DNA from 2 places in the Bradyrhizobium canariense genome. Region 1 is predicted to be linked to the other one. Evidence: riboswitches for the same ligand, from Rfam matches in the RefSeq annotation. Region 1 holds a riboswitch; the other holds the start of a gene.
What was found. A riboswitch is a leader RNA that binds a small molecule or an ion and turns the genes downstream of it on or off. The one in region 1 is predicted to bind S-adenosylmethionine.

Region 1 (7,537 bases):
CTGGAATCTGTGGGCATCATATCGAAAAGACCCGGTGGAACCAATTGCCGTAGCGTGCGGGCGGTAATGTCGTTGTATGCAACCGTCGTTTGACCATAGTTCGGGCCTAAATCGCGCCTGCCTTAACCCCCCGTAACTTGCCTGCGATCCCGAGGCCGCTACTATCGGCCGATACGGTGTTTCGCATCGCGCGAACGTGCGAAAACCACCTTATTCCAAACGGTTCCAGATGACGTCCGTTGCCGATCGAATTGCCGGACCACCACTCGCGGACGCCGCGGATGCGGCCGCGCGAGACCTCGCGCCGGCACCGGCCGATACTGCGCCGGCCATTTCACTTCCCGCGGTCAGCGAGCGTGAGCTGCGGCTCGATCTGTTTCGCGGCCTCGCATTGTGGCTGATCTTCATCGATCATCTGCCGCCCAACCTCCTGACCTGGCTCACGATCCGCAACTACGGATTCAGCGACGCCACCGAAATATTCATTTTCATCTCCGGTTACACCGCCGCGTTCGTTTATGGCCGCGCGATGCGCGAGGCCGGCTTCGTGGTCGCGACTGCGCGTATCCTGCGGCGGGTCTGGCAGATCTATGTCGCGCATGTGTTTTTGTTCACGATCTTTCTCGCGGAGATTTCCTATGTCGCAACCAGTTTCGAGAACCCGCTCTACACCGAAGAAATGGGCATCATGGATTTTCTCAAGCAACCGGACGTCACCATCGTCCAGGCGTTGCTGTTGAGATTCCGCCCGGTCAACATGGACGTATTGCCGCTCTATATCGTGCTGATGCTTTTCCTGCCGCTGATACTGTGGCTGATGAAGTGGAGGCCTGACGTCACGCTGGCGCTGTCGGTGTTACTGTATGCGGTCACTTGGCAATACGACCTGTATCTGTCGGCCTATCCGAACGGCGTTTGGGCCTTCAATCCGTTCGCCTGGCAATTGCTGTTCGTGTTCGGTGCGTGGTGCGCGCAAGGGGGCGCCAGGCGAATGTCGCGAATCCTCGCGTCGCGGATCACGCTGTGGATCTCGCTCGCCTATCTATTCGCGGCGTTTTGCGTCACGCTGACCTGGTACCTGCCGCAGCTAAGTTTCCTGATGCCGCGCTGGCTCGAGCAATGGATGTATCCCATCAACAAGACCGACCTAGACGTGTTGAGGTTCGCACATTTTCTGGCGCTGGCGGCCGTTACCGTGCGCTTCCTGCCCAAGGATTGGGCCGGCCTGAAGTCGCCCTGGCTGCGGCCGCTGATCCTGTGCGGGCAGCATTCGCTGGAAATCTTCTGTCTCGGCGTGTTTCTTGCGTTCGCAGGACATTTCATACTGGCCGAAGTCTCCGGCGGCGCCGGAATGCATTTCGTCGTCAGCATCTCTGGAATCGTCATTATGTCGGGCGCGGCATGGCTTTTTTCGTGGTACAAACATTCGGCAGACAAGAGTGCATCACGTACAAAAAGCACCGTCGGCAACGCCGATATGGCGGGGGGGAGCTTATGAGGTTCAGCTCGGGAGCAATCCTGGGATTGATGCTGCTGGCGGGTTTTTTAACCGCAACATTCGCTCGCGCTGAGGATGCTTCCCAAGGTGCCCCACAAGGCGCTTCGCAGCCCGCTCCACAAGATGATTCCCAAGCCACTCCCGCTGTCGCTCCACAGGCTGCTCCCCCAGCCACTCCCCAAGATGCCGCCCAGGCCTGCGATGTCCCGGCCTATCTGCTTACGACCGACAGTACGCTGCCAAAAGTCGCGGATGCCGTAAAAAACAGCCGTCCACTGGATATTCTGGTGATTGGCAGCCGGTCGTCGACCATTACCGCTTCGGAAGCGAGTGCCTATCCGGCCCGGTTGCAGGCGATCCTGAAAGAGAAATTACCTTCTGTCCCGATCAACATATCCGTAGAATTACGGTCCAAGAAAACCGCCGAGGAGGTGGCCGCCGAATTCGTTAAGTTAATGGAAGACAAAAAGCCTACTTTAGTGATCTGGCAGACCGGTACCGTCGATGCTATGCGGTCTATCGATCCCGATGATTTTCGTGGCGCGGTCGACGATGGAGTTGCTGCGCTGCAAAAGGCGGGAGCCGACGTGATTTTAATGAATCTGCAATATAGCCCGCGCACGGAATCGATGATTTCTGCGCCGCCCTACCTAGATAATATGCGCGTGGTGGCACAGCAGTACAACGTTCCGCTATTCGACCGGTTCGCCATCATGCATCAATGGAATGACTCGGGAGATTTCGACTTTTTCAGCGCGTCGCATGGCCTCGAGCTTGCGAAGCGTGTTCATGATTGCCTGGGCCGTGCGTTGTCGACGTTTGTGATCGATGCAGCTCACATCAACACGGCCCAGCAGAATTGAGGATTCAGCGTTAATGAGTTTCGACCGCCCTTTTTCCGCAATGACATCGCTGGCCGCGCCCGTCGTCGCAGCGCTCGTGTTGCTGGCACCGGCGTTGATGCTGCCGACACGCGTCCAGGCCGCCCAGCAGTCTGCGTTATCCGATAGTGCGAAATCCGACATTGCCGGATCTGACGACTCCAAATCCGAAGGCGTTAAGGCGCCGGGTTCCCAAACGACCGGTGCTGGTAATGCCGGCAATATTGCGTCTGTCGATCAGGCAAATCCGGCGCAGCCCAGGAGCATCACCAGCCGGGCGATCGATAAGGTGAAGGCGGTCGCAAAATCCGCCGGTGACATTTTCAGCCGCGTGCCGTGCCTGTCTCCGAAGGGCGGTGTCAAATCGATGGGATCATTGCCGCATGTCGCGGGCAAGCTGGCTGCGGGACAGCCGGTGGTCATCGTCGCATTCGGCTCGTCTTCGACGGCGGGTTATGGATCGTCGTCGCCTGAGTTCACCTATCCCAACCGGCTGGCGGCGCAGTTGCACCGGAAATATCCGGGCGCCGACATCACCGTCCTCAACCGCGGCGTCGGCGGTGAGGACGCGCCGGAAATGATGAAGCGGATCCAGACCTCGGTGATCGATGCGAAACCGGATCTCGTGATCTGGCAGGTCGGCACCAATGCCGTGCTGCGCAATCTCGATCCTGCGGAAACTGCAAAGATGGTGGAAGATGGCGTCGCGCGCATTCAGGCTGCTGGCGCCGATCTCGTGCTGGTCGATCCGCAATATTCTCCAAAGGTCTACGAGCGGGCGGAAAGCGCAAGCCGGATGGTGAAGTTGCTGAACAAGGTCGCAGAGCTTCGCCATGTCGGCATTTTTCCGCGCTTCGAGGTGATGCGCGAATGGCATGATGAGCAGGCGCTGCCGATCGACAGCTTCGTGATCGCCGACGGCCTGCATATGAACGACTGGGGCTATGCCTGCTTCGCCCAGTTGCTCGGCGACGACATCATCATGTCGGTGGGCCAGATCAAGCTGGGCGTCAACGTGCCGTCCAGCGTGCAGAAGTACCGGCCGATGTGAGGTGCCGTCATTGCGAGAAGCGCAAGCGACGAAGCAATCCAGCTCTTATAACGGTGTAGCTTCTGAATTGCTTCGCGGAGTCTGTCATCGGGCGCGCGTGCGCGCGACCCGTTAGTTTGCAATGACGTCAGAGGCCGTCTCGCGGCGAACCGTCAGCCCCTCACGCCTTCTCCAACGCTGCCTGCAGATCCTCGATCAGGTCATCGCGATGCTCGAGGCCGACCGAGAGCCGGACAAAGCCTTCGCTGATGCCGAGTTCGGCGCGAGCCTCCGGGGTCAACCGCTGATGCGTCGTGGTCGCGGGATGGGTGACGAGGCTCTTGGCATCGCCGAGATTGTTTGAAATCCGCGACACCTTCAGCGCGTTCAGCGCACGGAAGGTCGCTGCCTTGCCGCCCTTGATCTCGAATCCGATCAGCGTCGAACCGGCGCGCATCTGCTTCTTCACCGTTGCCGCCTGCGGATGATCGTCACGGCCCGGATAGATCAGCCGCGAGATTTTCGGATGCTGCGCCAGGACGTCGGCAATGGCTGCCGCGCTTTCGGTCTGCGCGCGGACGCGGACCGCCAGCGTCTCCAGCCCCTTCAGCAATACCCAGGCATTGAACGGCGACATCGATGGGCCGGTCTGGCGCATGAAATTGTGGATGTGCTCGGCGATGAACGCTTCCGACGACAGGATGATGCCGCCGAGACAGCGGCCCTGGCCGTCGATGTGTTTGGTCGCGGAATACACCACGACGTCGGCGCCGAGCGACAGCGGGCTCTGCCAGATCGGCGTTGCAAATACATTGTCAACGATCAGCCGGGCGCCGCCCTGGTGCGCGATCTCGGCGATAGCGCCGATATCGAGCACGTCCAGCGTCGGATTGGTCGGGCTCTCCAGGAAACAGGTTTTTGTGTTCGGCCGTATCGCCTTCCGCCACTGGTCGAGATCGAGACCATCGACCAAAGTGGACGCAATGCCGTAACGCGGCAGCAGGTCTTCCACCACATAGCGACACGATCCGAACATTGCCTTGGCGGCAACGACGTGATCGCCGGCCTTCAGTGGCGCGAGAACGGCCGTCGTCACCGCGGCCATGCCGGTAGCGGTGGCGCGCGCCGCTTCCGCGCCTTCGAGCTCGATCATGCGGCGCTCGAACATCGAAATATTGGGATTGGAGAAGCGTGAATAGAGGTACCCGGGCTCCTCGCCCTTGAACCGCGCCTCGCATTGCTCGGCGCTGTCATAGATAAAACCCTGCGTCAGAAACAGCGCCTCGGACGTCTCGCCGAACTCCGAACGTATCGCGCCGGAATGGACCAGCCGGGTTTCGGGCCGATAGTGGGCGGTGGGTGACTTGGGCTTATTCGTCGTGGTTGTTGTAGTCTCAGACATGTGACCTCCGTCGTGACCACCCTGGAAAATGGTCACAAAAAACCGGCCTGGAAAATTTCCACAGGCCGGGATCACACATGTCCCCGGCCTGTTTAGCGACTTATTTAACGTGGCTGCAAGCCGGCCGGCTCAAATCACCACGGGATAAGTCATGCTCTTATTCGGTCGCGCCCTTTCCGTCAAGGCGGCCATCGGATAACCCGTAAAAAGGCTATATTTCCAGCGTCCGGCTAGCGCATGATCTGGAGAAGCAGAAACCGGTTTTCCGAAAAGATCATGCTCAAACAACGAGATGAGATCACGATCCGATGCCGTCCAATCGGGTCATGATCGAATGGGTAAGGAATTGTCGTTCACGCTTCAACCCGATGCCAATGGCATTCTGCCCGATCGCATGATCGCGGCGATGGCGGATGCCGGCCTTATTCTGCCGGCCTATCCGTTCGTCGAAAGCCAGATCCAGCCGGCGAGCCTCGATCTGCGGCTGGGCGATATCGCCTATCGGGTCCGCGCAAGCTTCCTGCCGGGGCCGGGCGCGACGGTGGCCGAGCGCATCGACGAATTGAAGCTGCACGAAATCGACCTCAGCGATGGCGCGGTGCTGGAGACCAATTGCGTCTACATCGTGCCGTTACTGGAGAGCCTGGCGCTGCCACCGAACATCGTCGCCGCGGCCAACCCCAAAAGCTCGACCGGGCGGCTCGATGTATTCACCCGCGTGATCGCCGACGGCACCCGCCGGTTCGACATGATCGGCGCCGGCTATCATGGCCCGCTCTATGCCGAGATCAGCCCGAAGACGTTTCCGGTGCTGTTGCGCGAGGGATCGCGGCTGTCGCAGGTGCGCTTCCGGGTTGGCGACGCCATCCTCAACGCCGATGAGCTTGACGCGCTGCACGATGCCGAACGGCTGGTCGATATCGACGACGCCGATCTCGCCAATGGCGTCGCGCTCAGCGTCGATCTGTCAGGCGAAAGCGCCAGCGGCTTTGTCGGCTATCGCGCCAAGCGCCACACCGGTGTGGTCGATATCGACCGCCGTGGCGGCTATGCGATCAATGAGTTCTGGGAGGCGATAGCGGCGCGGCCGGACGGCAGTCTCATTCTCGACCCCGGCGAATTCTACATCCTGGCGTCCAAGGAAGCCGTGCAGGTGCCGCCGGATTATGCCGCCGAGATGGTGCCGTTCGATCCGCTGGTCGGCGAATTCCGCGTGCATTATGCCGGCTTCTTCGATCCCGGCTTCGGCTATGCCGGGGCGGGCGGGCAGGGCTCGCGCGCGGTGCTGGAAGTGCGCTCGCGCGAAGTGCCGTTCATCCTCGAACACGGCCAGATCGTCGGCCGGCTGGTTTACGAAAAAATGCTGGCGCGGCCCGATGCCATGTACGGCCAGCGCATCGGCTCGAACTACCAGGCGCAGGGCCTGAAGCTGAGCAAGCATTTCCGGGTTTAGCTGGGCCGTTATCGCGAGGAGCGTTAGCGACGAAGCGATCCAATCCCTGTCATTCCGGGATGGTGCGTTAGCACCAGACCTCAGATGTGCAATTGCACATCGGGGAATCCTTGGATTTCGGGTTCGATGCGGAGCCTGTCATCGGGCCGGCCAGAGGCCGGACCGGTTGGCATCGCCCCGGAATGACGATTCTCGCGACGCTGACTTCGCCTGCGGCGTCACGCGCCATACCGTGTTGCCGACATCGTCAGCCACCAGCAGCGCGCCTTGCTTGTCGATCTTGACGCCGACCGGCCGCCCTTGTGCCTCGCCGCTGTCGTTGAGGAATCCGGTCAGCACGTCCTGCGGTTTTCCCGCGGGCTTGCCATCGGCGAACGGCACGAAGATCACCTTGTAGCCGGCGCGCGGTTTGCGATTCCACGAGCCGTGCTGGCCGACGAATGCGCCGCCGGCCATGTCTGGCGGAAACAGATTGCCGGTGTTGAATGTCAAGCCGAGCGAAGCGGTATGCGCGCCGAGCGCGTAATCCGGCGGGATCGCCTTGGCCACCAGATCCGGCCGCTGTGGTTCGACGCGGGTGTCGACATGCTGGCCGTAATAGCTGTAGGGCCAGCCGTAAAACGCGCCGTCCTTGACTGACGTCATGTAGTCCGGGACGAGGTCGTCACCGAGCTCGTCACGCTCGTTCACCGTCACCCACAGCGCGCCGCTCTGCGGCTGCCATGACGGCCCGTTCGGATTGCGAAGGCCCGAGGCGAACACGCGCCATTTTCCGCTGGCGCGATCCACCTCAAGCACGGCGGCGCGATTGGTCTCGGCCTCGATGCCGTTCTCGCCAACATTGCTGTTGGAGCCGACCGTTGCGTAAAGTTTGGTGCCGTCAGGACTGGCGGTGAGGTCCTTTGTCCAGTGATGGTTGATGCGACCGGCGGGAAGGTCTGCCAGCTTGACGCCGGCTGCGCTGATTTTCGTGTCGCCCTCATGATACGGAAACTTCATGATCGCATCGGAATCGGCGACATAAAAATCATTGCCGACCAGCGTCATTCCAAACGGCGAATTCAATCCTTCGATAAAAACAGTTTTGGTCTCGGCCTTGCCGTCGCCATCGGCGTCGCGCAGCAGCGTGATGCGGTTGGCTGTCGGCGTGCCGGCCCCGGCGCGGCCCATCACCAGCCGCGTCGCCCAGGCCTTGATGCCCTTGCCGTCGTCTGGCTTCGGCGGGGCATTTGTCTCCGCCACCAGCACGTCGCCATTGGGCAGCACATAGAGC
Region 2 (7,537 bases), 430 kb from region 1:
TATCGAGTTGCATGGCCGGCTCGTCGAGGGGACGCCGTCGGATCATCCCGTGATCGAAACCGCGCTGCAAATCGCTGATGGCAGCGTGCAGGAGCTGCATCCGCTGCTGGCGCAGCCGTTCGATGCCGATGTGCGGGCAAAGCTGAGCGGCCTGAGGGATTTTTCGCCAAAGCCCTGGCCGCAGCGGTTTCGCGAAATCCAGGCGGCGGGCGGCCATGTCGAGATCGTGCAGTCGCGGATACAGCAGGGCGACGTCGTTGCCGTCGCCGCCGGTTCGCTCGGCCTTGACGCCCAAGGTCGCCTCGAGGGCGAATTGCAGATGACGGTCGCCGGGATCGAAAAAGTGATTCCGGCGCTTGGCATCGAGAAGATGCTCGAAGAGGGCGTGCCGCAGGCAACGCTCGATCGGGTCGCGCCGGGCGTCAAAACCCAGGACGTCAACAATCTGTTCGGCGCGCTTGATCGGGCGATCCCCGGTCTTGGCAAGGTGATCAAGCAGAATGCCAATGTCGGCGTTGCCGCCGGGATCAACGCGCTCGGCAAGGAAGCGGTGCTGGAAGGCAAGCCGGCGCGGGCGTTCCCGCTGCGCTTCGTCGATGGCGCGGTGTTTCTTGGGCCTCTCAAGGTGGCGCAGACACCGCCGCTCTTCTGAAGCGGCATCCGATAACGCGCCGATCGCCGAACTGTGATCGGCGTTTCCCTGCACGCAGGGAATGCGAGAACCCAAATGCCGGTCTTGTCCTCAGACGGTACGCATATTCTTGCGGCCGGCGATCAAGGAGAGGATCAATGACTGGATTTAAATTAATTGGTGCGGCTTTGATTTTGTCGGCGGGAATGGCTACTCCCGTGTTTGCACAGGAGGCCATCTCGGAGCCCGGCGCATACGCTTTCTACCATCCCGATGGCGATGTACTACACGCAGGGTCGGCCCCGGCCCGCGATGCGTTGGCGATGGCTGTTCCCCATTACAGCGGCAGAGTGGCGCGACATGGCATGCGGACCATGTCGCACCGAACGCTTGCCAAGCGCACTGATCGATACGGCATGGAATGACAGGGAGGTGACGCCTGCCTTTGCCCTCTCCCCCTTTGCGGGAGAGGGTGGCTGGCGATGGACGCCGCAGCTATTCCGGCTCGTTCGCCAGGTTGGCGTGCGGACGCCCGAAGTCGGGCGCCGAGGAATCCTGGCCGATTTCGACGATGCCGCGCCGGATTGCGCGGGTGCGGGTGAAATGCTCGAACAGCGCTTCCCCGTCACCGCGGCGGATCGCGCGGGTGAGCTTGGAGAGATCCTCGTTGAAGGTGCCGAGCATTTCCAGCACCGCGTCCTTGTTGGCCAGAAACACGTCGCGCCACATGGTCGGGTCGGAGGCCGCGATGCGGGTGAAATCGCGGAAGCCGCCGGCCGAGAATTTCATCACTTCCGACGATGTCACCTGGCCGAGTTCGTCGGCGGTGCCGACGATGGTGTAGGCGATCAAATGCGGCAGATGGCTGGTGATCGCGAGCACCAGATCATGATGATCGGGGGTCATGATCTCGACCTTGGCGCCGAGCCCCGCCCAAAAGGCGCGCAATCTTTCGACCGCGTTTGGATCGGTCCCCTCGGGAGGAGTGAGAATGCACCAGCGATTGATGAACAGTTCGGCAAAACCTGAATCGGGACCGGAATGCTCGGTGCCGGCGACCGGATGCGCCGGCACGAAATGCACGCTCGCGGGCAGATGCGGCGCCATGTCCCGCACCACGGCGCCCTTGACCGAGCCGACATCGGAGACGATCGCGCCCGGCTTGAGATAGGCTACGACCTCCTGCGCCACCGGGCCACAGGCGCCGACCGGAATGCACAGAATGACGAGGTCGGCGTCTTTCACCGCATCGATGTTGCTTTCCACCACGCGATCGACAATGCCGAGTTCGGCCACGCGCGCGCGGGTCTTGGCAGAGCGCGCGGTGGCGACAATCTCTTCCGCCAGGTTTTGCGCGCGTGCGGCGCGCGCAATCGAGCCGCCGATCAGACCGAAGCCGATCAGCGCAACACGTTTGAAGAGTGGTGCCGGGCTCACTTGACCGCCATGAAGTCACGCAGGCCGTCGATCACCAGGCGGTTGGCCTCCTCGGTGCCGATGGTCAGGCGCAGCGCGTGCGGCAGGCCGTAATTGTTCAGCGCGCGCAGCACCAGGCCGCGCTTGGTAAGGAACGCATCGGCCTCGGCGGAAGTTTTGCCCTTCTCCAGCGGGAAATGGATCAGGATGAAATTCGCCACGCTTGGCGTCACCTTCAGCCCGAGCTTGGTGAGCTCCTCGGTCAGCCAGTTGCGCCATTTCTCGGTATGCGTCTTCGACATCTGCTGATGCGCGGTGTCCTCGATCGCCGCCACCGCCGCCAGCATCGCCGGCGTCGAGACGTTGAACGGGCCGCGAATCCGGTTCACCGCGTCGACGATATGAGCCGGCCCGAACATCCAGCCGATCCGCAGCGCCGCCAGCCCGTGGATTTTGGAAAAGGTGTGGGTCATGACCGTGTTTTCGGTCGTCGCCACCAGTTCAATGCCGATCTCGTAATCGTTGCGCGAAACGTAGTCGGAATAGGCGGCATCCAGCACCAGCAGCACATGCGCCGGCAATCCGGCGCGCAGCCGCTTGATCTCATCGAACGGCAGGTAGGTGCCGGTGGGATTGTTCGGGTTGGCGAGCCATACCAGCTTGGTGCGCGGCGAAACCAGCTTCAGGATCGCGTCGACGTCAGCGGTGAAATTCGTTTCCGGCGCGACGACGTTCTTGGCGCCGTTCGCCATGGTCGCGATCGGGTACACCAGAAAGCCGTGGGTGGTGCTGATCGCCTCATCGCCGTGGCTCAGATAGGTGTGCGCCAGCAAATTGAGGATTTCGTCGGAGCCGGCGCCGCAAATGATGCGTTCGGGATCAAGCCCGAACGCGCGGCCGATGGCCTCGCGCAGCACCCGCGATGTGCCTTCTGGATAGTCCTCCAGATGCGCCGCGGCCTTTTTGTAGACGTCCATGGCCTTCGGAGAAGGCCCGAAGGGCGTCTCGTTGGCGGACAGCTTGAACACCTTGCGCCCCGGCTCCGGCACCGGGCTTTTACCCGGCGTGTAGGGTGCAATATCGAGAATGCCGGGATTCGGCACGGGACGAGACATCTTCTTCAACTCCGGATTATCAGGTCGGCCTTTTAGGACTTGGCCGGTCAAGATTTGGCTGGCCCGCTTGGGGGCACCGTATAGCGGGTTGCGTGGCTGCCGACGAGAGCCGATGAACGCACCGAAGCGCCGGCCTCGATCAGCGCGGACTTGATCTTTTCCAGGCTGCTGGAGCCCGTGATCGATATCAGCAGGGCGGCGCCGTCGAAGGCGGTATCCGGCACCGCGACGATTTCCGCCAGTGGTGACAGCGCGCGCGCGATTTCGGCGTTCCAGCCGGATACGCGCACGCTCCACATCTCGACTTCCGTCACCATGGCGCTGTCGGCGACGCGCGACACCACGAATACCGGCAGCGCCGCCGGATGATCGGCGCGCTCGACGAACGGCAGTCGCGCGATGATCTTGGGCGCGCCATTGGCTTCGAGCGCGATCCACCAGGGAGTGCGGCTGGATGTGGCGGACAGAAGCGCCAGATCCCCCTTCGATTTTGCCACGGCGTCGACCGCGGCGGTCGCGTTGAAATGCGAGACGTAGGGAACGGTGAAACCGAAATGGAATCGCGCCGAATCCCGCATCGCGGATTCGCCGACCGAAATATCGGCATGGATTGAAAACGGCGCCTGCACGTAGGTGAACGTCGAGATGATGACGCGCCAGATGCTTTCGACGGTGTCGAGCGGCAGGATGCCGCGATGGCGCTCCACCAGCCGGCGCATCATGTCGGCCTCGCGCGCCGGGCGGAAGGCCGAGCCGACCTCCTGGGTCTGCTTTACCGAAATCAGGCGATCGATGATGTCGCCACGCGCCATCAGCAGGCGGTGAACCTGCTCGTCGATCGTGTCGATCTCTTTGCGCAGCACCTCGAGCGAGGGCGGAGCGGGGGGTATTTTGGACATCGTTAAAACCCAATTGCCGGATCGGTCAGCTCCTGCCGGCAGGCAAGGGCATTGATTAGGTAAGACGGGAGCTGAAAGCAAAGAGAAACGTCAGGGGTTACCGATGATCCCAGTTAGGTTAACGGGCGGCCTGCCTTGACGAAAACCGCCCTCGGGACTAGCTTCACTGGGTTCCGTGGTCATTTGAGCCGGCCGGCTTGCAGCCACGTTAAACAATTCGCTAAACAGGCCGGGGACAGAAGTGATCCCGGCCGAACCTTTAGTTCAGGCCGGGTTTTTTTATGGCCTGATTTCTGTCTGTAAACCTCCGTCAGGAGGTCGGTGGCGAGATGACGAACATACAGTCGATATCCAGTCCCTCGATCCATGCCGAGGAGCGCGCGCAGGAGGCGGACCATCCGAGTTCGCCGGTGGCGCTGTTCGGCTCGGACCAGCCGCTGAAGCTCGATTGCGGCATCGATCTGTCGCCCTTTCAGGTCGCCTATCAAACCTATGGCGAACTCAACGCCGACCGTTCCAACGCGATATTGGTTTTCCACGCGCTGACTGGCGATCAGCACGTCGCCAATGTCCATCCGGTGACCGGCAAGCCCGGCTGGTGGGAAACCATGATCGGTCCCGGCCGTCCGCTGGATACCGACAGATATTTCATTATCTGCTCCAACGTGATCGGCGGCTGCATGGGCTCGACCGGGCCGGCCTCGACCAATCCGGCAACCGGCAAATTGTGGGGACTGGATTTTCCGATCATCACCATTCCCGACATGGTGCGCGCGCAAACCATGCTGATCGACCGGCTCGGCATCGAGACCTTGTTCTGCGTGGTCGGTGGCTCGATGGGCGGCATGCAGGCGCTGCAATGGACCGCGGCCTATCCCAAGCGCGTATTCTCGGCGCTGGCGGTGGCGTGCAGCATGCGGCACTCGGCACAGAACATCGCATTCCATGAGCTCGGCCGGCAGGCTGTCATGGCCGATCCCGACTGGCATCACGGGCGTTACTTCGAACAGGGCACGCATCCGCATCGCGGCCTCGGCGTCGCGCGGATGGCTGCGCATATCACCTATCTGTCAGACGCAGCGCTGCATCGCAAATTCGGAAGGCGAATGCAGGATCGCGAACTGCCGACCTTCTCGTTCGATGCGGATTTTCAGGTCGAGAGCTATCTGCGCCATCAGGGCTCGTCATTCGTCGAGCGCTTCGATGCCAACAGCTACCTCTATCTGACGCGGGCGATGGATTATTTCGACATTGCCGCCGATCATGACGGTGTTCTGGCGCAGGCGTTTCGCGGCATCCAGACCCGCTTCTGCGTGGTGTCGTTCACCAGCGACTGGCTGTTTCCGACATCGGAATCGCGCGCGCTGGTGCATGCGCTCAACGCTTCCAGCGCGCGGGTGTCGTTTGCGGAGATCGAGACCGACCGCGGCCATGATGCGTTTCTGTTGGACGTGCCGGAATTCTTCGACATCGCGCGCGCGTTCCTGCAATCGGCCGGCAAGGCGCGCGGCCTGACTGCGACGGGCGGCTGACATGGCTCTTCAACAGGTCCTGCCGCTGAACGGCGCTGCGCCAGAAAACGCCGGAAATTACCGCGGCGACCACCTGCTGGTGGCGGGAATGATCGAGCGTGGCTCAAAGGTGCTCGACGTCGGCTGCGGCGAAGGCGATCTCCTGCAATTGCTAGAAAGCCGCGGCATCGACGGCCGCGGCATCGAATTGTCGCGCGAAGGCGTCAATCGCTGCGTCGCCAAGGGGCTTGCGGTGGTGCAGGGCGACGCCGACACCGACCTCATCAACTATCCCGACGACGCCTTCGATTATGTGATCCTGTCGCAGACCCTGCAGGCGACCCGGCAGCCGCGCGTGGTGCTGGAAAATCTGCTGCGGATCGGGCGGCGCGCCATCGTCTCGTTCCCGAATTTCGGGTTCTGGAAGATGCGGCTGCAATTGCTGGTCGGCGGCCACATGCCGCGCACCGAAAATCTGCCGGCGACATGGTACGATACGCCGAACATCCATTTCTGCACCATCAAGGACTTCGTGCAGCTCTGCGACGAGATCAACGTCAAGATGGAGCGCGCGGTCGCGCTCGACCTTTACGGCCGGCCGCTGCGTCTCAGCGCGCCCTGGTGGTTCTGGAACATGTTCGGCGAGCAGGGCGTGTTTTTGTTGAGCCGCGCAGGGAAGGGAAAGTAATCCGAATTTTTTCACGGGTCGTCATGGCCGGGCTTGACCCGGCCATCCGTGTGTTTGCTGCGCCAAGATAAGTAAGACGTAGATGGTCGGGAGGGCAGACAAGTTTATGCAGTCTGCGCAGGGCAGGCTGCTATGCTCGGCCATCACGAGCCACGCGCTACGCGGGATGAATTTTGATCGGACCGAGATCGCGATCGCCTTCTGCCGTCGGCTGTGATGGGTAACGCGGACACGGTCGGCCGCAGACGAAATCGACGCTCGTGACCCTGAGCGACCATGCGGCCGAGGCGCGGCGTGCCTCGCCTTACCACCACGACCCGCCTTGTTGCACCGGACGATAGTACTGCCCCCCGCGCCGCTGCACATTGCCGGTTTGGTAGTCCGGATTGCGTTGGAAAATGGAGAAGAAGCCGCCGGCCCCGCCGTCGGGGGCGTCGCCGCTGGCAACGCGGTCATCATCGACCGCAGGCGTCGGCTGACGCGTTATAAAGCCGCCCTGGGGCTGATTGCTCAGCACCGCGACGAACTCGGTGCGATAATTGGTCTCGCTGCTCAGCGGTTCGTCGGAGACGATGATCGAGGATCGCGGCACTGCGGTCGGCGCGATGCGGTCGAGCACGTCCTGCGGAATGGTGATGCGGTCGAGCGCGTCCTTGGCGTCGTCCCCGTTGTCGATCGTGACCGCGGTCCAGCGCAGGCCCTTGTCGGTGCGGGCCACCGCAGTGAAGATGTGCGTGCCGATCGGCTTGTCGGGATCGCGGATCGTGACCGGAACCTCGATGGACGAATCGAATACCTCGCCGCCCCCGTCCGGCGCCGGCTTATGCGTGTTGCGCCGCACGTAAAGCTTCTGCGTCGCGCGGCTGATGTAGACCGAGACCGGCTCGAGCAAGAGCTTCGCTGCGGTCGCCGCTTTGGCGGCATCGGCTTTTTTGGTCGCTGCCGCCTTCGCGGCTTCCTTTGCGTTGGCAGCCGCATCGAGCTTGGGCTGCGCGTCGGCCTTGGCGGTATCGAGCTGCGTCGCCGCGTCCGCGGCCTTGGTGGCGGCCTTCTGCTTCAGCTCCTCCGCCCGCGCCTTGGCCTGATCGGTCTTTGCCGCGGCGAGCGCCTTGTCGAGATAGGCGAGCTCGGCGTCGGCGCGTTTCTTGAGTTGCTCCAGCTTTCGGAGCGACGCTGGCAGCGATGTTGCCTCACGTGATGTCGTCGCGGCGGCTTTCTTCGCCTCGTCGGCTGCCCTGGCGGCATCCTCGGCCTCGCGCGCGAGCGTCTCGGCCTTG

Region 2: another riboswitch for S-adenosylmethionine. It lies ahead of metX (homoserine O-acetyltransferase MetX); the one in region 1 lies ahead of BLV09_RS22655 (O-succinylhomoserine sulfhydrylase).

What each region holds. Positions count from the first base shown of each region.
Region 1 covers NZ_LT629750.1:4,753,895-4,761,431, reverse strand. The annotation lists gene BLV09_RS22670 (OpgC domain-containing protein) at 230-1,498, shown strand; gene BLV09_RS22665 (SGNH/GDSL hydrolase family protein) at 1,495-2,361, shown strand; gene BLV09_RS22660 (SGNH/GDSL hydrolase family protein) at 2,375-3,430, shown strand; gene BLV09_RS22655 (O-succinylhomoserine sulfhydrylase) at 3,591-4,811, opposite strand; SAM riboswitch at 4,883-4,962, opposite strand; gene BLV09_RS22650 (2'-deoxycytidine 5'-triphosphate deaminase) at 5,146-6,264, shown strand; gene BLV09_RS22645 (PQQ-dependent sugar dehydrogenase) at 6,403-7,537, opposite strand, start outside.
Region 2 covers NZ_LT629750.1:4,321,739-4,329,275, reverse strand. The annotation lists gene BLV09_RS20675 (DUF2125 domain-containing protein) at 1-652, shown strand, start outside; gene BLV09_RS20670 (hypothetical protein) at 790-1,056, shown strand; gene BLV09_RS20665 (prephenate/arogenate dehydrogenase family protein) at 1,127-2,068, opposite strand; gene hisC (histidinol-phosphate transaminase) at 2,065-3,162, opposite strand; gene BLV09_RS20655 (chorismate mutase) at 3,210-4,061, opposite strand; SAM riboswitch at 4,227-4,306, shown strand; gene metX (homoserine O-acetyltransferase MetX) at 4,391-5,593, shown strand; gene metW (methionine biosynthesis protein MetW) at 5,595-6,260, shown strand; gene BLV09_RS20640 (L,D-transpeptidase) at 6,565-7,537, opposite strand, start outside.